Regions from separate parts of the Streptomyces sp. NPDC002018 genome, predicted to be linked through region 1. Evidence: riboswitches for the same ligand, from Rfam matches in the RefSeq annotation. Region 1 holds a riboswitch; the other holds the start of a gene.
What was found. Region 1 has a riboswitch for S-adenosylmethionine ahead of ACFYYH_RS16585 (aminotransferase class V-fold PLP-dependent enzyme). Riboswitches for the same ligand answer to the same signal wherever they lie in the genome.
Positions count from the first base shown of each region.

Region 1 (11,838 bases):
CGGGAGCGCCAGCAACTGATCGAGCAGCGCGGGATCGGTCTCGGAGAGCGCGCGGGCCGCCACGTCCTTGGGCGACATACGGCCGGGCTCGACCGCGTCGACCGTGTCCCCCGGCCGGACCGCGGCGGGCGGCAGGGCCAGTTCGCGCCGCAGCCCCTGGGCCGACTCCAGCACGGTGTCCAGCAGCAGCCGCAGCCGCATGTCCTCCACCGAGCGGCCCTCACGGGCGGCCCTGCGGCTCGCTTCCACGGCCGACTCCGCCTCACCGAGCCGCGCCTTGATCCGGCGGGTCTCGCTCTCGGCGGCCGACACCGCGGCGGCGGCCTCGGCCCTGACCGTCTCGGTCTCCGCGTGCACCCGGCGCAGGGCGGCCTCGCCCCGCTTCACATCGCTCTGGGCACTGCGCAGTTTGCGGTGGAGCGACTCGGCCTCCTTGCGGGCCGCCTCCAGCTCCGTACGCAGCCGCTCGGTCTCGCTCTTGGTGAGCGCCCTGGCCACGGCCAGTTCCTCACGCAGCCGCTCCAGTTCGCGGCGGGCCTCCTCGTCGGCGCGCTCCGCGTCCGCACGCTGGGCCTCCTCGCCCGCGGCGGCCACCAACTTCACCCATCCGGGGGGCCTGAGCACATAGGCGGCCGCGGCCACATCGACCGGATCCGCGGCGGCGGGCGGCGATCCCGACTCCAGGGCCCCGGCCAGCTCCGGCTGGGAGTGGCTGATGCGCTCCCCGATGCGCTGCCGGAACAGCGGGTCGCTCTCCAGCGCGGCGGCCATGGCGTTACCCGCGAACTTGGCCCGTCTGTTCGGGGTGAACCGGGCGTACTGGCGCAACTGCGCCGGGAGTTCGGCGACCGTCAGACCGCCGAAGGCGTCCGACACCAGCGCGACGACCCTGCGCCGTACCCCGTCCGGGAGCGGGCGGTCCAGCGCCTCCGCGGCGTCACCGCCGGCCGCACCGGCCGGCTCGGCACCGCTTGCGGCCTGCTCCACATCCGTCACCCCATACCCTTTCGGGCGGCTCCCTCAGGAACCGGCGCCCGGCCTGTCCACCAGCTCGATCTGGTCCACCGCGTTGCACCAACGGCAGCGCACCGACTCGATGGTCTCACTGACCACCTCGCGCTCCTCGACCCTCGGCTCCCCCGCCAGGTCCAGATGGACGTACTCGACGGCCTTCGACGATCGCGTCACGTCGAAACGTGTGAGATTGCCGCACAGTGTGCAGCGCCACCGGGTGGCGGCCGTCGGCAGGGGAACCGTCGTCATCGTGCGTCCTCTTTCGTCGTCCCGCCCGCTGTCGCCCGCGGTGCGCCGTCGAACAGCGGATGTACTCCTTGCAACCCTACGGCCTCCGGGCCACCCCAGGGAGCGGCGAGGCACTCTGTACCCTTCACTCCCGGTAAGCCATGCTCTGTCAGTGAATACGTCGCGGACGACGGCCGACGGACCGGTGGTGACCCACACACTGATCGGCCTGTGCTGTCTGGCCTTCCTGTTCAGTCCGGCGTCGGGCTTCAACCCCGCGTACGGAAGGGGTGCGGAGCTCCTCGACGCGCAGATCCTCTATTTCGAGCGGTGGGGCGTCATCCCGGTCGAGCTGCTGAGCGGCTCCCCGCACGCCCTGTTCACGCCGCTGACCGCGCTCTTCGTCCACGGGAGCTGGCTGCATCTGCTGGGCAACATGCTGTTTCTGTTCGTCTTCGGCGCGATGGCCGAGGAACGGATGGGCCGGGCGCACTTCCTGTTCTTCTATCTCGCCGTCGGCTGTCTCGCGCTCTTCGCGTACGCGGTGGTGAACGCGGCCTCGGACCAGACCCTGGTCGGCGCCTCGGGCGCGATCTCAGGGGTGCTCGGCGCCTTTCTGTACCTCTTCCCGAAGGCCCGGGTCACCAGTCTCTTCCCGTTCCTGTTCTTCCTGCCGCTGCGCTTCCCCGCCTGGATCGTGCTGATCTTCTGGTTCGCGCTCCAGTGGCTGGCGGCGCGCGGCGCGGGCTCGGGCCCCGGCGTCGCCTATCTCGCACACCTCGTGGGCTTCTGCACCGGCTTCCTCTACGCCTGGGTGCGCTACTGGCGTACCGATAGAGTGGAAGACCACACCGCGGCCACCGAGGGAGAACGTCAACCGTGATCACCGCGATCGTGCTCATCAAGACCAGCGTGGACCGGATCCCCGAGATCGCGGAGTCGATCGCCGCGCTCGACGGCGTCAGCGAGGTCTTCTCGGTGACCGGTACGTACGACCTGATCGCCATGGTGCGGGTGGCCAAGCACGACGATCTGGCGGATGTGATCCCCGGCCGGATCAGCAAGATCAAGGGCGTCGAGGCCACCGACACGCACGTCGCGTTCCGTACGTACTCCCAGCACGACCTCGAAGCGGCCTTCGCCATCGGACTCGACGCGTAGGTCCTGGCCGGCCAGGACCTGCGGCCGCCTCCCGGCCACGCCCGTCGCGCCTGTCGCCCGTCACGCCCGTCGCGCCCGTCAGACCGCGGTGCCGTCCCGGTCCGGGACACAACGGCCGTCCTCCGTACGGTAGTTCCAGCGCGCTCCCTCGCTCACCAGCTCCCGTACGGCACGCACGAACCGGTCCACGTGCTCGTCCGGGGTCCCCGCGCCGAAGCTGACCCGGATCGCGTTCAGCGAGCGCTCGCCCGGCTCCGCCTCCGGGGCACCGCACTCCCCCGGGTCCTGCGGGTCGGTGCCCAGCAGGTTCCGTACCAGCGGGTGGGCGCAGAAGAGGCCGTCCCGTACGCCGATGCCGTACTCCGCGGAGAGCGCGGCGGCGAAGTGCGAGCTGTTCCACCCCTCGACCACGAACGAGAGCACACCCACGCGCGGGGCGTCGTCACCGAACAGGGAGAGCACCCTGACCTGGGGCACCTCCGCGAGACCCGCGCGCACCCGGGCGACGAGCCGCTGCTCACGGGCGACCAGGGTGTCGAAGCCCGCCTCGGTGAGCGCCCGGCACGCGGCGGCGATCGCGTACACCCCGATGACATTGGGGGATCCGGCCTCGTGCCGGGCGGCGGTGGTGTGCCACGCGACCTCGACCCCGCCGTCGCTCCGGCGGGTCACCGCGCGGCTGGCGCCACCGCCCGCGAGATAGGGCTCGGCGTCCTGGAGCCAGTCGGCGCGGCCCGCGAGCACCCCGGAGCCGAAGGGCGCGTACAGCTTGTGCCCGGAGAAGGCGACCCAGTCGACGTCCAGCGCGGCGATGTCCACGGGGTGGTGCGGCGCGAGCTGCGCGGCGTCGAGCACGATCCGCGCGCCGTGCGCGTGCGCGACGGCGGCCAGCTCCCGCACCGGCCACAGCTCACCGGTGACATTGGAGGCACCGGTCACACACACCAGCGCCGGGCCCTGGGGGTCACGCCCCGCGAGCGCGCGCTCCAGGGTGGCGACGGCCTCGGCGGGGGTACGGGGCGCGTTCAGATAGCTGACCCGGGCGTCCCGCCAGGGCAGCAGGGAGGCATGGTGCTCGGTCTCGAAGACGAACACCTGACAGCCGGCCGGCAGCACCGCGGCGAGCAGATTGAGCGAGTCGGTCGTCGAGCGGGTGAAGACGACCTGGTCGTCGGGGCGGCAGCCGAGGAAGTCCGCGACCGTGCGGCGGCTGTTCTCGAAGAGGTCCGTGGAGAGCTGCGAGAGATACCCGGCGCCCCGGTGGACGCTGCCGTAGTACGGCGCGTAGGCGGCGACGTCGTCCCACACCCGCTGGAGGGCGGGAGCGCTGGCGGCGTAGTCGAGCGCGGCGTAGGTGACCTCGCCGCCGGTGACGAGCGGAACGGTGACATCGCGCCCGAGGACCGGCAGCGGCTCGACGGAGGCGTTCTGCCCGCCGGACGCGCTGGGCGTGACGGGGGCGCCGTGCTCGACGGGGGCGCCGTGCTCGACGGGGGCGGGCGCGACGGAGACGGCGGGCGCGGGCGCGGTGGCGGGGGCGGTGGCGTTCGGGTATGCGGACATGGCGATATCTCCCGGCGGGACAAGTCGGAACGGCTTCAAGAACCCGCACGGCGGCACGCGTCGGAGCCGCGACGGTGGCGGGGAATGCCTCGATGCACGGAGATCACCGTGCGGAGGCGTTGAAGAAGGGGCCTGACGCCTGACGGCCCTAGCGCATTCGCTTGCTCACGAGACTGCTCCCTTGAGGACCAGGACCCCAAGGTGCAAGGGGTCCGCGCTTGCCGCGGACCTCGCTGCCCACGGCCTGGTCTTCACCCGGGGCACCCCGCCACGGACGGAGGGTTGCCGGACAGCGAGCCGGGGCCTTAATCGCTGTCACTCATGACCTTGCCCGAGAGTATGGCACAGCGTGCCGCGCGCCCCAACAGGTGTCCGCGATACGGGACGTGTGGGCGGTGCCGGGTGCCGGGTGCCGGGTGCCGGGTGCCGGGGCCTCCGGCCGTACGCCGGTGGGCCCCGTTCGGGTGCCGGGGCACCTCGGCCGCCCGGGGTGCGTTGGCGTTCCGGGCGCTGTCGGCCCGTCAGAGAGCGCTACAGCTCGCCGTTACCCAGCGTTCCAGGGTGCGCTTCGCCGCGCCCGAGTCGATCGATTCCGCCGCCCGCACGATGCCCGCCGCGAGTTGGAGGTCCAGCGGGTCGTCCGTCGGGTCCAGGGCCACCAGCGCCGCCGCCGAGTTGAGCAGGACCGCGTCGCGTACGGGGCCGGTCTCGCCGGACAGGAGGCGGCGGGCGACCTCCGCGTTGTACGACGCGTCCGCGCCGCGCAGCGCCTCGACCGGGACCAGGTCCAGGCCCACGTCCCGGGGGTCGAAGGCCTCCTCGGTGACCTTGCCGTCCCGTACCACCCACACCCGTGAGGTCGCGGTGGTGGTCAGTTCGTCCAGGCCGTCGTCGCCGCGGAAGACCAGGGACGAGTTTCCGCGCTCGGCGAGCACCCCCGCGACGATCGGCGCCATCCGCGCGTCCGCCACACCCACCGCCTGGGCCCGTACCCGCGCCGGGTTGGTGAGCGGGCCGAGGATGTTGAAGGTGGTCTGCGCGCCGAGTTCCTTGCGGGCCTTGGCCGCGTACCGCAGCGCGGGGTGGAACCTCACCGCGAAGCAGAAGGTGATCCCGGCCTCCTCGGCGACCTCGGCGACCCGCTGGGGGGTCAGCTCCAGATTGACACCGAGCTTCTCCAGCACGTCCGAGGCGCCGCTCGCCGACGAGGCCGCGCGGTTGCCGTGCTTGACGACCTTGGCGCCGGTTCCCGCCACGACGATCGCCGACATGGTGGAGATATTGACGGTCTTGGCGAGATCGCCGCCCGTGCCCACGATGTCGACCGTACGGCCGGGCACCTCAATGGTGTTGGCGTGCGCGTACATGGCGCGCACCAGGCCCGAGACCTCCTCGACCGTCTCGCCCTTCGCCCGCAGCGCGACCGCGAACCCGGCGATCTGCGCGTCGGTGGCCTCGCCGCTCATGATGCGGTCCATGGCCCACGCCGTGTCCTGCGCGCCCAGGTTCTCGCCGCGCAGCAGCGGGTTCAGCACGCCGGGCCAGGTGCGGTCCGCCATGGTGTCGCCTCCGACGGGGGTCACAGCGCTCATGCTCGCTCCTGGTGGGTTCCGGGACGGGTACGCGGACCGTACGAGGCCCACGCCGCAAGCCTATCGGCGTACGCCCGGCCGGCAGGACGGTTGCCCGGAGTGCGGACGGTACGCCGAGGGCCCCGGCCGGTTCCCCTCGCGGGGGGACCGGGCCGGGGCCCTCGGTGGTGGCGACCTGGTGAGGCCGGGTGGATCAGTGCTTGCTGTGGCCGCTCGTGATCTCCTCGTGCCCGTGGCCGTGCGCGGCGGCGATCTCGTTGTACTCCTCGGCCGTCGGCTTGGGGATCTGGTTGCCCTCGCCGTAGTAGCCCTTGCTCAGCTTCACGCGCAGACGCTCGGCGGGGCCGACCTTGCGGCGTACGCCGTTCTCGTCGACCTCGGGGCCGATCTCGGCCGGCTTGTGCTGGTCGTGGGCGGTCAGCTTGTGCAGATCGGCCTGGTCCAGCGGGGTGTGCACCTCGATGAACTCACCGTGCGGCAGCCGCTTGATGACACCGGACTCGCGTCCGTGCAGCACCTTTTCGGCGTCGCGCCGCTGAAGGCCGAGACAGATCCGCTTGGTGACGACGAAGGCGATGACCGGTCCGACGAAGAAGAAGATCCGGACGAACCAGGTGATCGCGTTGATCGACAGATGGAAGTGGGTCGCCCAGAGGTCGTTGCCACCACCGACGAGCAGGACGAAGTACCACGTCAGCCAGGCCACACCGAACGCCGTACGGGTGGGGGCGTTGCGCGGGCGGTCCAGGATGTGGTGCTCGCGGTTGTCGCGGGTGACCCAGCCCTCGATGAACGGGTAGACCGCGATCGCGACCAGCACCAGCGGGAAGATCACCAGCGGGATGAAGACACCCAGGACCAGGGTGTGCCCCAGGAAGTTGATCTCCCAGCCGGGCATCACACGGATGAGCCCCTCGGAGAAGCCCATGTACCAGTCGGGCTGGGCTCCGGTGGACACCTGGTCGGCGCGGTAGGGGCCCAGCGCCCAGATCGGGTTGATCGTGGCGATGGCGGAGACGATCGTGATGAGTCCGAAGACCAGGAAGAAGAAGCCTCCGGCCTTGGCCATGTAGATCGGCAGCAGCGGCATGCCCACGACGTTCTTGTTCGTACGGCCGGGACCGGCGAACTGCGTGTGCTTGTGGTAGAAGACCAGGATCAGATGGGCCACGACCAGTCCCAGCATGATGCCGGGCAGCAGCAGGATGTGGACCGAGTAGAACCGGGCCACGAAGTCGCCGCCGGGGAACTCCCCGCCGAACAGGAACATCGAGAGGTACGTGCCGACGACCGGCACGGACAGGATCGCGCCCTCCATGAAGCGGACACCGGTGCCGGAGAGCAGGTCGTCCGGGAGCGAGTAACCGGTGAAACCGGTGAACATGCCCAGGACCAGCAGCAGGAAGCCGAACAGCCAGTTGATCTCACGCGGCTTGCGGAACGCGCCCGTGAAGAAGACACGCATCATGTGGACGAGCATGCCCGCGATGAAGATCAGCGCGGCCCAGTGGTGGATCTGGCGGATCAGCAGACCGCCGCGGACATCGAAGCTGATGTCCACCGTCGAGGCGTACGCCTCGGACATCGTCACACCCTGGAGCGGGACGTAACTGCCGTGGTAGACCACCTCGTTCATCGACGGGTGGAAGAACAGCGTCAGATACACACCGGTGAGGATGATGATGATGAAGCTGTAGAGGCAGATCTCACCGAGCATGAAGGACCAGTGGTCCGGGAAGATCTTCCGCATGTTGGCCTTGGCCAGGGAGTAGATCCCCAGCCGGCCGTCCGCCCAGTCGGCGACCCGCTCACCCGCGGGTGTCCTGCGGTTCTTGTCGTCCGTAGCAGTGCTGGTACTCATCCGCGCTCCCAGAAGGCAGGACCGACGGGCTCGTCGAAGTCGCCGAGCGCCTCGAGGTTGCCCTCGGCGTTCACACCGATCCGCAGCTGCGGAAGGGCGTGACCGGCCGGGCCGAAGATGACGCGGGCGCCGTCGGAGAGGTCGAAGGTGGACTGGTGGCACGGGCACAGCACGTGGTGCGTCTGCTGCTCGTACAGGCTGATCGGACAGCCGACATGGGTGCAGATCTTCGAGAACGCCACGATCCCCTCGTGGGACCAGTCGAGTTCACGCTTGTCCTTGATCTCGTCCGGCTGGATCCGGACGATCATCAGGGCCGCCTTGGCGATCTGCTTCTGGAAGTCCTCGCTGTGCTCCTCCAGGCCTTCCGGCATGGCGAAGGTGAGCGAGCCCACCACGACGTCCTCGGGACGCAGCGGCTGGTGGGTGTTCATGTTGATGAGCTGCTTGCCCTTGGCCCACAGCGTGGAGCGGAGCTTCTTCTCGGGCAGCGGACCGAGATCGCGCAGCAGGACGACACCGGCGAGCGGCACCAGCGCCATCGCGCCGAACATCGTGTTGCGGATCAGCTTGCGCCGGCCGAAGCCGGACTCCGCCGCGCCGGCCGCGAAGTCCGACAGGACCTTCGCCTTGACCTCGGGCGGTGCCTCGATCGGGTGGCGGTCGTCCGCGACCTCCACGTCCGACATCAGCGTCCGGGCCCAGTGGACCGCGCCGGCGCCGATGCAGAACAGGGCGATGCCCAGGGTCACACCCAGCGAGAAGTGCAGGATGCTGACATGGCCCAGCGGGAAGATGTAGACGATCTTGCCGACCGGGAAGGCCACGAACGAGGCGATGAACGCCACGGTCGCCACCATCGACAGCAGGAACAGGAACGCGACCGTGCGCTCGGACCGCTTGGCCGCGCGCTCGTCGATGTCCTGTATGCGCGGCCGGTGGGCCGGCAGTCCCGGGTCGGCGAACGGGTCGTCCGCGCGCTCGACCGCGCCGTGCGCGTCGCCCTGCTCGCTCGGCAGGTTCTTCTCTGGAAATTCTTCTTGGCTACTCATGACTTCTTGGCCTTAGCGGTGTGGGCCGCGACCCAGATGGCGGCTGCGATCAGAACGCCCAGACCGAAGATCCAGCCGAAGAGACCTTCACTGACGGGGCCGAGGCCGCCCAGCTTGAGACCACCGGGGCTCGCGGACTTCTCGCCGTTCACCGTCTGGATGTACGCGATGATGTCCTTCTTCTGCTGCTCCGGCATCGTCGAGTCCGGGAACGAAGGCATGTTCTGCGGGCCGGTCTGCATGGCCTCGTAGATGTGCTTCGCGCTCACACCCTCGAGGTTCGGCGCGCTCTTGCCGTTCGTCAGGGCGCCGCCCTCGCCGGTGAAGTTGTGGCACTGGGCGCAGTTGGTGCGGAACAGGTCGCCACCCTTGGCGATGTCCGCGCCGGCGGGGTCGTACTGGTTCCCGGTCGGGGTGATCGGACCGGCGCCGAGGGACGCGACGTACGCGGCGAGCTGGTCGATCTCGGCCTGCGAGTAGATGACCCGCTTCTTGGGCACCTGCGCGCCGGGCTGCTGCGCGGGCATACGGCCGGTGCCGACCTGGAAGTCCACGGCGGCGGAGCCGACGCCGACCAGGGGCGGGCCGTCGCTGCTGCCCTGACCGCCGGTTCCGTGGCAGCTTGCGCAGCCGACGGAGTAGAGCTTCTTGCCCTCCTCGATGGCGAGGGACTGGGCGGTGTCGTCAGCCTGTGCCTTGCTCGCGGGCGCGAACGCGGCGTACAGCCCCCCGGTGGCCGCCAGCGCGAGGAGTAGGACGACGACCGCCGCCAGCGGATGGCGTCGTCGTGCGGAGAGCTTTTTCACGGATTACCCCGGTGTCAGGATCTTCTGCGTCGGTGTTTCTGGATTGTGTGCGCTTCGGGCGCGGTACCCGGCTACTTGATCAAGTAGATCGTGGCGAAGAGGCCGATCCAGACGACATCGACGAAGTGCCAGTAATAGGACACGACGATGGCTGCGGTCGCCTGCTCGTGGGTGAACCTCTTGGCCGCGTAGGTCCTGCCCAGAACCAGCAGGAACGCGATCAGACCTCCCGTCACGTGCAGACCGTGGAAGCCCGTCGTCAGGTAGAACACCGAGCCGTACGGGTCGGAGGACAGCGAGAGGCCGTCCTTCTTCAGAAGCTCGGTGTACTCGAAGACCTGACCGCCGATGAAGATCGCGCCCATCACGAACGTGATCACGAACCAGGAGCGGAGCTTCTTCACGTCGCCCCGCTCGGCGGCGAAGACACCGAGCTGGCAGGTGAGGGAGGAGAGCACCAGGATCGTGGTGTTCGTCGCCGAGAACGGGATGTTCAGGTGCGACGCCATCTCCTTCCAGTGCGCCGCGCCCATCACCGATCGCAGGGTGAAGTACATCGCGAAGAGGGCCGCGAAGAACATCAGCTCGGAACTCAGCCAAATAATGGTTCCGACGCTGGTGAGGTTCGGCCGGTTGACCGACGGGTGCGCGTGCCCGGTTTCTACTGTCGTTGCTGTCGCCACGACCGACATTATGTCGGTCGCTTATCCCGCCCTGACTCCGGGGGGTGCCGTTCGGTGTGTCCGTGGGATGTGCCCAGCTCGAACGGGGCGGTGAAGGGGCGTCCGTACCCGTGCTGACATGGTCTCCGACGGAGTAGCATCCGCGCATCGGTTCAGGGCAACGGAGCCCTGGAGCCCTCGCAGACACTGATGTCACGGAGGAACAATGCAGCCGACCGCCACGGTGCTGGTCTACAGCGACGACGCGAACACCCGCGAGCAGGTCCGGCTGGCGGCGGGACGCCGGCCGGCCTCCGATGTGCCGCCCGTCGAGTTCCTGGAGTGCGCCACCCTGCCCGCCGTGCTCGCACACCTCGACCGGGGCGGGATCGACGTCTGTGTGCTGGACGGCGAGACGGTTCCCGCGGGCGGGATGGGCGTCTGCCGGCAGATCAAGGACGAGATCTTCGACTGCCCGCCCGTGCTGCTGCTCATGGGGCGCCCTCAGGACGCCTGGCTGGCCACCTGGAGCCGTGCGGACGCCGCGGTGACCCTGCCGGTCGAACCGGTCGGTTTCGCGGACGCCCTGGCCTCCCTGCTCCGCCGGCGGCTCGCCATCAGCGCCTGACACGCGGGCGGGCCCGGTCCCGCCGCCCGGGAGGCGGCAGGACCGGGGTGGTCCCGGCGGCGGTCAGACCAGGGGCCGGAGACGGGCCGGGTCGGCGGGGCTGGCGCCGTCCCGGGTCCCGGCCAGGAGGACGCTGCCCTCGCGCCAGTCCTCCCAGTCCACGTTCCAGTCACCGAAGCCGTTGCCGAACTCCTCCATGTAGTCGCCGGCGCTGTTGATCACCTGTACGAGATCGCCCTCCTGCACGTTCTCGAAGAACCAGGCGGCGTTGGCGGTGGACATGCCCACACAGCCGTGGCTGACGTTCGCGGATCCCTGCGACCCCACGGACCAGGGCGCGGCGTGCACGTACTCACCGCTCCAGGTGACCCGGGTCGCCCAGTACACGGGGAGGTCGTAGCCCTCACCGCCGCCGATGCCGACGCTCGTACCGCGCATCCGTACGAAGTACTCCTTGCCCAGGATGACCTTGATGCCGTTACGGGTGGAGAAACCGGGCTTGCCGGTGGTCACCGGGATGCTGGTGACCTCTTCCCCGTTGCGGAACAGCGTCATGTAGTGCGCGCTGGCGTCGACGATGGCCTCGACCCGGTCGCCGGTGGTCAGCTTGAGCGGTTTGACGGCGCCGCCGTACAGCTTGTCGCTGATCTTCACGCCCTGGAGGGTGCTGTACGCGTTGATCTTGCCGTTCGCGGGCCAGTACTCCTTGGGCCGGTAGTGGAGTTCCTCGTCGTCCACCCAGTGCCAGGAGCCCTCTTCCGCCGCGGGGGTGGCACGGACCTTCAGCGACCGTTCGATGACATCCCGGGCCTTCTTGTCCGTGATCGGCTGGCTGAGCGTGGCCGTGATGGGCTGGCCCACTCCGTACTCGCCCTCCTCCGGTCCGAACTCGACCGTCAGGGTCCGCTTGGCGGGCATGGTGTCGAAGGTGAGTGTCCGCGAGCCGGGCTTGCCCTTCTTGTCCTCGGTCGCGACCTTGACGGTGTAGCGGGAGCCGGCCGCCAGGGGTGCCGTGGAGTGCCAGCGCAGCCCGTCGGCGGTGAGTTCACCCGCCAGGTAGTGGCCCGCCTTGTCGACGGCGTTGACGTCCGTGATCCGCTCGCCCTTGGCGGTCACTTCGAGGGGCTTGTTGGGATCGACCTTGGTGGCGCCCGCGGGCGTACTGAAGACGATCTTCCCCGGGGCGGCTTCGCGCGGCTTCCCGGAGAGCGGGTGCGGCCCGTCCTCACTGCACGCGGTCGCGCTCGCCCCAAGGGACACGACCAGCAGAG
Region 1 is NZ_JBIASO010000009.1:7,965-19,802, reverse strand. It holds gene ACFYYH_RS16605 (NYN domain-containing protein) at 1-987, opposite strand, end outside; gene ACFYYH_RS16600 (hypothetical protein) at 1,021-1,263, opposite strand; gene ACFYYH_RS16595 (rhomboid family intramembrane serine protease) at 1,415-2,125, shown strand; gene ACFYYH_RS16590 (Lrp/AsnC family transcriptional regulator) at 2,122-2,403, shown strand; gene ACFYYH_RS16585 (aminotransferase class V-fold PLP-dependent enzyme) at 2,482-3,966, opposite strand; SAM riboswitch class IV at 4,176-4,293, opposite strand; gene trpD (anthranilate phosphoribosyltransferase) at 4,488-5,558, opposite strand; gene ACFYYH_RS16575 (cytochrome bc complex cytochrome b subunit) at 5,752-7,419, opposite strand; gene ACFYYH_RS16570 (Rieske 2Fe-2S domain-containing protein) at 7,416-8,471, opposite strand; gene ACFYYH_RS16565 (c-type cytochrome) at 8,468-9,277, opposite strand; gene ACFYYH_RS16560 (heme-copper oxidase subunit III) at 9,349-9,969, opposite strand; gene ACFYYH_RS16555 (hypothetical protein) at 10,166-10,567, shown strand; gene ACFYYH_RS16550 (Ig-like domain-containing protein) at 10,631-11,838, opposite strand, start outside.

Region 2 (11,838 bases), on a different contig from region 1:
CAGCCAGAGGTGCCGGCCGCGGCCGGTGCGCAGGCCCCGGGGAACGGTGAAGCGACGGCGGTACCACCAGGAGTGCCGGGACAGGGCCTCCGGCACATGGAGGTTGTTGAGTCCGGCGACGGGGTCGGGAAGGTGCCCCTGGTCCACGAGGGAGGTCAGCACCGTGCCCGGTACGGTCGCCGGCAGCCAGCGGCTCGTGTCCACGGCCGTCCGGGACAGCGCGGCTCCGTCACCGCCGGCCCAGTCGTCCATGGTGAGGTCCCAGCCGGACTCCAGGGGGACGGTGCCGTCGTCGGCGACCTTCAGCGGTACGGCCTCGCGGTGCCGTGTTCCCCAGTCCGTCCAGCCGGTCGCCTCGGGACGGTGGCCGGGCGCGGTGCCGTAGACCTGGAAGCCGTTGAGTCCGAGCGGGTTGTCGTTGGACCGCTTGTGCACCGTCAGACGCACCCAGCGCGCGGTGACGGGCTTCTTGAGGGAGATCTCGACCACGCCGCCCTTGCCCGAGGACGTGCGGTGGATCTCCGTCCAGGAGTGGTGGTCCCGGGAGGTCTCGACGACGAAGTCGACGGCGCAGCTGGAGAGAATCTCGGCGCCCGTGGTCCGGTCGCGCGGATTGCCCCCGGGGGCGTCCTGGTAGGGCGGGTCGTCCGCGGTCGCCTCGAAGGTCAGACGCACCGAATCGACCTCGCAGACCGCCTGGAGATCGACGGCGATCCACTGGGGGTCCCCCTCCCCGGCACGCCATCCCGTCCCCCGGACGCCGACGGCGTCGAGCCGGTCGACCACGAACTCGCCCGGTGTGGGCGCGTAGTCGGTGGAGGAGACCGTCACGGGCCGGTAGGCGGCGAGTTCACCCTTGGGCCGGGCCCCGGAGGAGCCGTGGGCCGCCGCGTGGGCGGTGGCCGGCAGGGCCATTCCCAGACCGAATCCGGCCAGCAGGGTGGAGCCCGTGCTGAGGACCGTACGACGTGACGGCTGTGCGGGTGGGGCAGACATCAACAGAGGCTCCGATCAGGCATGCTTCGGCGGAGAGAGGAATCAGCAACCAGATGACAACGATGTCAGATCGTGGGCTCGGCGGGAGTGGCCTGTCAAGGGGCGTGCAGACCTTCCGTGCGGAAAGCTCGCGGAAAGGCGATTCCGGACAGGGGCGCCATGGCTGTTCATCGTCGGCGCCGGAGGATTCCGGGAACGCCGGGGAGTGGTCCAGGATCCCGCTTCCGGCGTATCCTCCGCGGTGGCGAGATCTCGACGGCCGCTGCGCCGACATGACGCGCGCGGCACCCTTGGACGAGGGCGCGGGACGGGTACGGACGCGGGGACGGGTACGGAGGCGGAGGGCGGGTTACGGAGGCGGAGTTGGGGGGGCGGTACGGGGCGCGGCCGGGGCCGGGGCCTCAGACCTTCTCGCTCCTTTCGGCGCGTTCCGCGCCGAAAGCCCGGTGGACGCCGAAGGCCTGAAGGAAGGTGTGGACGGCGGCGCGGGTGACGTCCCACAGTTCGGCATCGCCGATGGGACGCGTCCCCATCCGGGACCGGGCCTCCATGGGGCCCGTCAGCAGAGCCATGAACTGTTCGGCCGCCTGGGCCGGGTCCGTGACACCCAGTCGGCCCGCCAGAGCGAGCCGGGCCAGCCGGTCGGCCAGCGCCTCGTTGAGCCGGTGCGGACCGCTCTCCGTGACGATGTCGACGGCGTCGGGAAAGGCGGTGATCTCCGAGTAGAGCAGCCGTCGCAGCGCGCACGAGCGCTCGTCGCAGTGGAGGCGGAGCAGCCCGTGGCCGACCTCCTCCAGGGTGACGCGCAGTTCGTCGTCCGGTGCGAGGAGCGGTTCGAGCGCGGCCAGTCTCTCCTTGAGCGCCGCCTGGGCCGCCGCGTCCATCGCGTGCCGGAACAGAGTGGCCTTGTCGCGGAGGTGGTTGTACACCGTGGGCTTGGCCACGCCCGCCTCGTCCGCGATCTCCTGGACGCACGCCTTGGCATACCCCCGCCGGGCGAACACGGTGAACGCGCCCTCAAGGATCGCCTGCCGCTTGTCGATCCGCCCTCGCGATGTGGTCACGGTGCCAAGTTTACCCGCGAGTTCAACAGCCTGGACGTGCGGGGCCCGGATGCGTACAGACCCGCCGCGCCCGGGGGGAACGGGCGCGGCGGGTGTCAGCGGTGGGATGCCACCGGTGTGGCGGGGACGACAGGCGGCCGGGACATATGGCCGGGCGGAAGCGTCAGAAGCTCAGGCTCCATCGGTCCAGGTAGCCGGGGGCGTTGTCGAAGATGCCGGGGGTGGCGTCCTGGATCCGCAGTGTCCAGGTGCCGTTGGCGGGAACGGCCGAGGCGTCGACGGTGTAGGTCGCGTGCAGCTCCGTCCCGGTGTCCCAGACGAACCCCTTGACCGGGATCACCGTGCCGTCCTCGCTGATCAGATCGATGATCTGGCCGCCGATGAAGCCGTGGACGAGATCGACCGTGATCTGGAGATCGCCGGGGGCGTCGCCCTCCCGGCCGGAGACGACGAGCGGCGCCTCGATGGTGGCCCAGGGCGCGAGTTCGTATCTGGTGAGGTTGACGAAATGGTCGCCGCCGGAGGCCACGGCCGTCCAGTCGAAGGGCAGCGTGATCGATTCGGCCGCCGAGTTCGTGAGGGTGACGGCTGTCCGGTAGGTGCCGGCCGTGGTGGGGGTTCCGCTGATCAGACCGGTGGCGGTGTCGATCGTCAGACCGGTCGGCAGGCCGGTGGCGGAGTACGTCAGACCGCCCGGCCGGGTGCTCGTCGCCTGGATCCGCAGAGTGGTCGGCTGACCGACGGCGATATCGCGGGGAGCCGGTGTCTTCGCCGCGATGTGGTTGACGAAGCGGTCGCCGACGTTCACGGCCGCCCAGGCGTTGCCGACGGTTTCGTACGCCTCGCTGGACGTGCCGAAGAGGTCGGCCGCCGCCTGGAGGGTGGCGACGCGGGCGCCCGCGTAGTCGGTGCGGGAGGTCATGTAGAGCGTCAGCGCCCGGTACCAGACGTTGGTGGCGTTGTGCAGGCCGAGGGCCCGGACCGGCTTGTTGTCGTAGGTGGGGCTGTCGTACGCCACACCGTTGACGGTCTTCCTGCCGCTGCCCTCGGCGAGCAGGTAGAAGAAGTGGTTCGCGATGCCCGAGCTGAAGTGCGGGTCGAGCTTGTCGGTCCCGGACGTCCAGTAGTCCTGGGACGTGCCCAGCTCGTAGGCGTCCTTGGAGGGCTGGTCCATGTACCGCATCGCCGCGCCGTTGGGGCGCCGGCCGATCCGTTCGCCGACCTGGTAGTCCGGCACGTCGTTCGGGTTGTCGGTGAAGAACTCCACGGCGGCGGCCATGATGTCGCTGGTGGCCTCGTTCAGGCCACCGGACTCACCCTCGTAGGCGAGGTCGGCGGTCGCGGAGGTGACGCCGTGGGTCATCTCGTGGGCAGCGATGTCGAGCGACGTCAGCGGTTTGACGTTGCCTTCCCCGTCGCCGTAGGTCATGCAGAAGCAGTCGTCGCTCCAGAAGGCGTTGGTGTAGTTCTGGCCGTAGTGGACGTTGGAGTAGGCGCCGATACCGTCGTTGGCTATGCCGTTGCGGCCGAACCGGTCGTGGTAGAAGTCCCATGTCTTGCGCGCGCCGTAGGCGGCGTCCACCGCGGCCGTCTGGCGGTCGGCCGTCGTCCCGTCACCCCAGATGTCGTCGGTGTCGGTCAGCAGGACGCTGTTCCCCGACCCCGCCTGGTTGAGGTCGTACACCGTGTGCCCGCCGCGCTGGGTGTCCCTGAGCTGGAAGAGGTCACCGTCGCGTACGGAGCCGATCTGGACCTCACCGCTGAACTGGCCCTTCCCCACACCGGCGTGGATCTCCTCGAAGTTCTGGAGTTCCGCCCCGGTCCTGGCGTCGGTGACGACGTGCAGCTCGCTGGGGGTGCCGTCCTCCTGTACGCCGGCCACGACGGATTCCCAGGCGAGGGTGGACGCGCCGTCCTCCGCCCAGACGACCAGCCTGGGCGCTCCGTCGGGGGCGGCCTTGTCCGTCCTCTCCGACTCCGCGGCGGCCAGGGCCGACTTCTTCGCCGTCGCGGCCGGCACCGCGGCCTTGGTCGTCGGCACGGAGATCGCCTTCGCGGACGCCTTGGTGACGGTGCGGCGTGCGGCGGTGCCGTCGGCGGAATGGGGCCGCTCGTGGACCACCAGGTCACCGCCGAGCACCGGCAGTCCCGCGAAAGTGCGCTCATAGCGGGTGTGCACGGTGCCGTCGACGTCCTTGACGACGTCCTTCGGTATCAGCTTCTCCTGATCGCCCAGTTCGAGCGAACGGGCGGTGGCCGCGGCGGCGCCGGCGGCCTCCTTGAGCAGCTTCTCCCGCCGTGCGGGGGAGAGTTCGACGGCCGCGGCGCCGGCTCTCGGTTCCGCCGCGACCGTACGTGGCACATGATCCGGGCCGACCGGAGCGGCGACGGCGCCCGTCACGGGGAGGACCGATACGACAAGGGAGGCCATGGCCACGGCGGCGATCGCCGCCAGGCGCCCGCGTACGGCGGTGCCGGGCGAGGGACGGGGTGCGGGGTGCGGGACGACCGCGCTGGTACGGAAACTGTTCGTCATTCCTGCGACTCCTTCTGTCCGGCTCGCGTGCTGACGGGCCGGCGGGGAAGCGGGGCGAGCGGGGGCAAGCCGACGACACCGGGGGCGGGAGGGTGCCCTCGATGGGGGGATGTACGGGGGGGGTGAGGGATAAGAGATGAGCCGAGTGAGGCCCCTGCGACGCGCAGATCGTTTCAGTAGACACTCAGATTGTCATCAGAGCGGAGATCATTGTCCGAAAGCCGGTCAGCCGTTCGCGACCGAACAGCTTTCACCTGCCATGGATCACATGGGCATTTACACAACGGCAACACCGCGCTAACCAGCCACCTTGGCCAATTCCCGCCCCTGCCCCGGGAGATGGGGGGCCGCTCCTGCCGCCGGTCCCGGTCTGGCCCGCTGCCCCAAGAGCAGGCAAAAACGCGGCCTCACGGATGGGCCGGGGAAACGATGCGCGGGGATCCGCCCGCCCCGGACGGGGCGGGCCGCGACGGATCCGGGGCGGCCGGGGCGGCACGGGTGGCTCGGGCGCCGGGAGCGGTGGGGCCGGCCGGGGTGGGCAAGACGAAGCTGGCGTTGCAGGCCGCCCACCAGGCGCCGGGAGGGCCGCCGCGGCCCGTGACCCCCTCTTCCCCCGCCTCCCCCAGGCCTCCCCCCAGGCCTCCACATCGGAAATGACCCTTATGTCCGTCGTGTGACATCCTTATATCTGTTCACGCCTCGCGACCGCACGACGCTGCCGATATCCGTACGCGGCAAGCCCAGCGAACAGGGACTGGGCAGAACAGGGACTGAGTAGTTGTATGCACCAATCCAGTGGCACGGGGGGCCACTCCTGGGGAGGAGCGTTCCCCGCGCTTGCCCTGGTGGACGCCGCCGGAACGATCATCGGCTGGTCGGCGAGCGCGGAACGCCTTCTCGGCCACTCGGCCGCCGAGGTCACCGGGCGCCCGGCGGCCGATCTTCTCGCCACCGGCCTCCTGGCCGCCTGCGATTCCCGGGGTATCGCCGCATGGGCCCGGCAGCCCTCGGGCACGGGGTACTGGTCGGGCCCGGTCGACGTACGCCGCCGCACGGGCGGCCGGAGCGGCGGCCACGGGAGCGGAACCAGGCGCAGGAGCGGGGACAGCAGCGGCAGGAACGCCGGTGTCCCGGCCGGCGGCGACCCGAGGGGCGGCGACCATGTCGTCCTCCTCGTCGAGGCCTCCCGTATACGCGGGCCGAAGTCGCAGGACATCTGGCTCCTGTCCGCCGTGCCGCTCAGACCGGGGACGACGCCCGCCGCCCTTTCCGGGCCCGCCCTGGAATCCGTGCTGGAGACGTCCCCGCTCGCCATCCGGCTCTGGGACCGGGATCTGCGGTGTGTCTGGCTGAACCGGGCGGCCCAGCAGTTCCCCGGGTCCGCACCCGGGGAACTGCTGGGCCGCACCGTACGGGAGATCATGCCCGGCTTCGACGCCGGGGCCGTGGAGGGGGCGATGCGGCGGGTCCTGCGGGACGGCACCCCGATCGTGGACCAGGAGTTCCGCAGGACCGAACGGGACGGTACCGAGGACCGTGTCGAGTCCACCGCCGTGTTCACCCTCGACGCCCCCGACGGGCAGCCGCTCGCGGTGTGCTCCCTCGCGCTGGACATCAGCCGCAGCAAGGCACGGGAGCGCCTGGCCCTGCTGAGCGAGGCCAGCACCCGGGTCGGCAGCACCCTCGACGTGATGGTCACGGCCCAGGAGCTGGCGAGTCTGGCCGTGCCCCGCATGGCCGACTACATCACCGTCGACCTCGACGAGGCGGTGCTCCCGAGCGACATGCCACTGGAGCGGCTGCCGCCCTCGGGAAAGCGTGTCCCCGTCTTCCGGCGCGCGGGGGCGGAGTCGATCCACCCGGACCTCCGCGAGGCCCTGTGGCAGCGCGGCCAGGTCGTCTTCGTCCCGCCGTCCTCCCCGTTCACCCGGGTCCAGCAGTCGGGCAGCTCGCACTTCGAGCCCGTCCTCGACACCTCACCGGGCACCTGGCTCGACCAGGACCCGGACCGGGCGAGGGTCATCCACGACACCGGTATGCACTCCCTGATGATCACGGCGCTGCGGGCCCGCGGGGAGATCCTGGGCATCGCCGTGTTCGTACGGACCGAGAACCTCGTCCCCTTCACGGAGGACGACCTCGTCCTCGCCGAGGAGCTGGCCGCCCGTGCCGCGCTCAGCCTGGACAACGCACGCCGGTACACCCGGGAGCGCACCGCGGCGGTCGCCCTCCAGCGCGACCTGCTGCCCCGGCGGCTCGACGCGGGGCCCGCCGTGGAGCTGGCGTACCGCTATCTCCCGTCCGCCGTCCAGGAGAGCGTCGGGGGCGACTGGTTCGACGCCGTCCCCCTGTCCGGATCGCGGGTCGCCCTCGTCGTCGGTGATGTGGTCGGGCACGGTGTGGACGCCGCCGCCACCATGGGACGTCTGCGGATCGCCGTACGGACCCTGGCCCATATGGACCTGCCCCCCGACCGGCTGCTGACCCATCTCGACGAGGTCGTCGTCCACCTCATGGAGGAGGACACGGGCGAGGACGACGCCGTGCTGGGCCCCATGACCGCCACCTGTCTGTACGCCGTCTACGACCCCGCGACCCGGCGGTGCAGCATGTCCGGCGCGGGCCACCCGCCGCCCGCGGTCATCGCGCCCGGCGGCAGGGCCGGCTTCGTCCCCCTGCCCGGCGGCGCGCCCATCGGCCTGGGACTGGGGTCCTTCGAGACGGTGGACCTCACACTCGACACGGGCACGGTCCTCGCCTTCTACACCGACGGCCTGGTCGAGCGCCGCGGCGCGGACATCGATTCCGGCCTGGACCGCCTCGCCGCCGCCCTCACGCCCGGCCTGGCACCCCTGGACGACCTGTGCACCACGGTCATCGACGCCCTCGTGGGCGACGGGCCGGCCGAGGACGACATCGCCCTCCTGCTCGCCCGTACCCACGCCTGACACCTGACAGGCGCCGGGGAGGGGTACGGCGGAAGGCCTACGCCGGGGATACGCCTCTCGCTCCGGCGTGCTTTCCTGATCCTGAGCCGGCGGGTCTCCGGCGGGTCTCGGGTGGGTCTCCGAGGGACGGACTCATGGTCGACGAATCGCGGATCCTGGTGACCGGCGCGGCCGGCGCCGTCGGTGCGGTGGGGCGGCGAGTGGTGGATCTCCTCCGCGCGCGGGGCAGACCCGTGCGCGCGCTGGTCCATCGCGAGGACGAGCGGGCGGACGCGCTGAGAGCGAGCGGAGCCGAGGTCGTCGTCGGAGATCTGACGCGCGGCCGCGATGTGCTCGCGGCCCTCGACGGCTGCCGGCGGGCGTACTTCTCCATGAGCGTCTCGTCGCGGTTCCTGGAGGCGGCGGTGACGACGGCCGCCGCCATGCGGGAGTACGGACGTCTGGACCTCGTCCTCGGCATGTCCCAGCTGACCGTCTCGCAGATGAACCTGTCGAGTACGGAGGAGTCGGAACAGCAGCGTCAGCACTGGCTCGCCGAGCAGGTCTTCGTATGGTCGGGGCTTCCTGTGACGCATGTCCGGCCGACCGTGATGATGGAGAATCCGCTCTTCCAGGTGGCGGCCGCCTCCGTCGCGAGGTCCGCCACCGTCCGTCTGCCCTTCGGTGACGGCCGGACCTCACCCGTCGCCGCGCAGGATGTGGCGGACACGGTGTCCGCGCTCCTGACCCGGCCCGCGGACCGCCCGCCGCGTGACGTCTACGAACTCACGGGCGCCGCCTCGCGAGGCATGGCGGAGATCGCCGCCGAGTGGTCGGCGGCCCTGGGGCGGACCGTCACCTACACGGATGTTCCCTTCGACGAGTGGGAGAAGAACGATCTCGGTGCGCTGGACCTTCCGGAGCATGTGCGCGACCACATCGCCACGATGGCGAAACTGCACGCGCGGAACCGGTACGACAGGGTCACCCATGACGTCGAGGAGATCACCGGCCACCCTCCCCGAGGCTGGCGGGAGGCCCTCTTCGACCACGGCCGGCTCACCGGCTGACGGCCCCGCCCGGGGTGCGGACCAGCAGGAACGCCGGGCGCCGGCGCTGCGTGAAGCCGATCGACTCGTAGAGACGGATGGCGCCGGTGTTGGCGGCCGAGGCGTGCATGAAGGGGGTGTCGCCGCGGTCCCGGATGCCCGCCGCGACGGCACGGACCAGCCGGGTCGCGAGGCCCTGGCCCCGGTGGCCGGGGTCGGTGCAGACGGCGCTGATCTCGGTCCACCCGGGCGGCCGGAGGCGTTCGCCGGCCATGGCGACGAGCCGGCCGTCGCGCCGGATGCCGAGGTAGGTACCGAGTTCGATGGTGCGGGGCAGGAAGGGACCCGGTTCGGTGCGGGCGATCAGGTCCAGGATCTCGGGTACGTCACCGGGGGTGAGGCGGACCGCTTCGGGGTCGGGTTCGGCGCGCAGGGCGGTGTCGACCAGTTGCACGCCCTGTCCCCTCCTGACGATCTCCCACCCGTCGGGGAGTTCCGTCGCGCCGCTGACCGGGACGAGGGTGTCCGGTCCGACGAGGGTGACGAGGTCGTCCCAGGCGCGGGGATCGGCCGAGTCGGCGACGGCCGTGAACGGCGAGACGTCCGTGGGGTAACGGGCGGCGAGGCCGGCACGCTCCGCGAAACGGGAGTGCGGACCGGTGAGTGCGGCCCAGGCCGGGTTGTCGAGGATGTGCGGCGCGGCGGCGGTGCTCCGAGGCTCGGCCTCGGTCTGGGCCTCGGACCGGAGCTCGGACTGGAGCTCGGGCTGGGCCTCGGACCGGGCCTCGGACTGGAGCTCGGGCTCGGGCTCGGGGAGCGGCTGCTGCTGGGGCGGGTGGACGCTGGTGGACATGGTGGTGCGAATCTCCATCCGTGGGGTTCCGGGTCGGGGGTCAGCCGACGCGTGGCGGCCCGAGCGCGAACCGGCCGTGGGCGGGGAGCCGGCCGCCGACGAGGTCGGCGGCCAGTTCCCCGATGACCGAGGCGAACTTGAAACCGTGTCCGGAGAAACCGGCCAGTACGGTCAGGGGCCCCGCACGGTCGACGACGAAGTCATGGTCGGGCGTGATGGTGTACAGACAGGTGGTCGCCCCAGGGGCCGTGTGGTCGACACCGGGCAGCCAGTCGGCGGCGTACCGCTGGACCCGGCCGACCGCGTCGGGCGCCACGGTCCGGTCCCGGTGATCGGGATCGACGACGGGCCCGACACCGTGGAAGCCGACCTTGACGCCGTCGTCGCTGCCGAGTCCGTAGATTCCGCCGCTGTCGGCCGGGAGTCCGGCCCCGGGGTGGTGGATGAAGCTCGGCCAGCCGAGGGCGTCCGGCGCCGGGAAGTGCACGGGCTGCTCCTGGGTGACCCGCATCGGCGGCAGGCCCGGCACGAGTCCGGACAGCCGGCTCGGCGCCCAACCGCCGACCGCGACCACGACCGCGTCGGCGACGACCGCTTCCTCGTCCTCGGTCACGATCTCGGCGCGCTCGCCGCGCACCGACAGCCGGGACACCTTCACGCCGTGCCGGATACGGGCCCCTTTCCGCCGGGCGGCCTGCTGGAACGCCGCGACCGCGTGGTCGGCGTGCAGCCTGCCGGCCTCGGGGTGGAACAGCGCGGTCGTATCGGCCCTCAGCCCCGGCCAGCGCTCGGCGGCCCCCGGTGGTGTGAGGAGTTCCGCCGGGCGGCCGGCCGCGCGCAGGGCGTCATGGAGCGCCGAGGTCGCGGCGGCCGGACCGTGGTCGACCGCGCCGGTCAGTTCCAGCACCCGTTGTCCGGTCTCCTCCTCGAGGCGGTGCCAGAGCGGCAGGGACCGCACCGCCAGGGAGACATAGAACGGATCGGGGTAGGCCAGCCGGAAGATCCGCGAGCTGCCGTGCGAGCTGCCCCGGTCGTGACCGGGCTCGAACTGCTCGAAGAGGGTCACCTGTTCGCCCCGTGACGCCAGGTGCCAGGCCGCGGAAGAACCCATGACCCCGCCTCCGACGACCACGATGTTTCCTACCACGGATGCGGGATCCTTTTCTGTGCAAGGGATATGACGGTCGATCAGAAGTGGGACGCGACCACGGGATCACGGCGCAAGGGGGCGAAGGCACCCAGGTGTCCGGGAGTACGCCGGCATCGGGTGGGACGCGTGGGACGGGACGCAGACGGGCCACAGGGGGCGGCAGGGGCGAGGGGAATGCCGCGGAGCGCGTGCGTCGGGAAGCCGTCAGCCCCGGCAGAGAGTGCTGCCGGGGGCCGTACACAGCGCGCTGTTGACGCGGAGCAGGTCGACGCAGCGGTTCAGGTACGCCGCGCCGCGACCCTGGCGCCGCCCTGCGGCCGTCCCCGGACCTGCGTACATCGCCGCCGCCTTCACCATCCGCCCCACGGGGCCTCGTGCCTGCCGAATGTCCTCCGGTCCGGTCGTCACCCGGGGCCTCCCGCCGTGAGGCGAGGACCGCCCGTCCGCGAGCCAGGGCTCGCCGCTGACGCTCAGGACCGTTCTGCGCCGGAACGTAGGTCCGTCACCGGAGGAATGTCAACGCCGTCTCAACAGCCGGTCCCTGCCCGGATCTCGCCCCACCGCCTTCTTGACGGCCCACCGGAGCGCGCTCAGACTGAGGGGCGACGGTCACGATTGTCAGCGCTCACCCGCGCGGGATCCCCCGCTCAGGTGGGTCATCGGCCCCGGCCCGCTGACAGGCAACCCTTCCACTGCGACGGGGTGCCCCGGGTGACGACCAGGTCCCACCCCGGCGGTGGGGCAAGTGCGGTCTCGCTTCTCTCGCGAGGCCCCGATGACGGGACCGGCGGAGATGCCCAGGACATCGCGGAAGAGCAAGAGCGTCTGTCCGACCTTCCGGCCGGCGCCGCTGCCGCGTCCGCGCCTGCTGACCAGGCGCCGCCATATCGATCTGCTGCGGCTCCGCAACGGATGCTCTCCGGCCGTCTGAGCCGAACCAGCTCCACGATCGCTGTCCCGGGTCCGGGCGTTGTGCGCTGCCGCGCGCCGCCGGACCCTCCTCCCGTACGGCCACCGGCGCCGAAGAAGTCACCGGGGCTCCACCGCATCCCTGGAGAGAGCCATGTCCGAGACCTTTACGCAGACGTCCTTCCCGGCGGCACGTCGCGATTCCCGCCCCGGCACCGCCCCGCGCTTCCGCGACCGTATCGGCGCCGATCTGGGCGGCGGTTACTACCCGGCGGCCCACCGCTACCATCTGTATCTCTCGCTGGGCTGTCCGCGCTCGCTGCGTGTCTCCATCACCCTCGGTCTGCTCGGACT
Region 2 is NZ_JBIASO010000010.1:251,035-262,872, forward strand. It holds gene ACFYYH_RS19220 (discoidin domain-containing protein) at 1-996, opposite strand, end outside; gene ACFYYH_RS19225 (TetR/AcrR family transcriptional regulator) at 1,398-2,060, opposite strand; gene ACFYYH_RS19230 (M4 family metallopeptidase) at 2,224-4,596, opposite strand; gene ACFYYH_RS19235 (SpoIIE family protein phosphatase) at 5,379-7,544, shown strand; gene ACFYYH_RS19240 (NAD(P)H-binding protein) at 7,679-8,593, shown strand; gene ACFYYH_RS19245 (GNAT family N-acetyltransferase) at 8,583-9,443, opposite strand; gene ACFYYH_RS19250 (FAD-dependent oxidoreductase) at 9,466-10,572, opposite strand; SAM riboswitch class IV at 10,945-11,053, opposite strand; SAM riboswitch class IV at 11,183-11,329, shown strand; gene ACFYYH_RS19255 (glutathione S-transferase C-terminal domain-containing protein) at 11,639-11,838, shown strand, end outside.
Region 2: it holds a riboswitch for S-adenosylmethionine, as region 1 does, so the genes downstream of both, ACFYYH_RS19250 (FAD-dependent oxidoreductase) here and ACFYYH_RS16585 (aminotransferase class V-fold PLP-dependent enzyme) in region 1, are expected to answer to the same signal.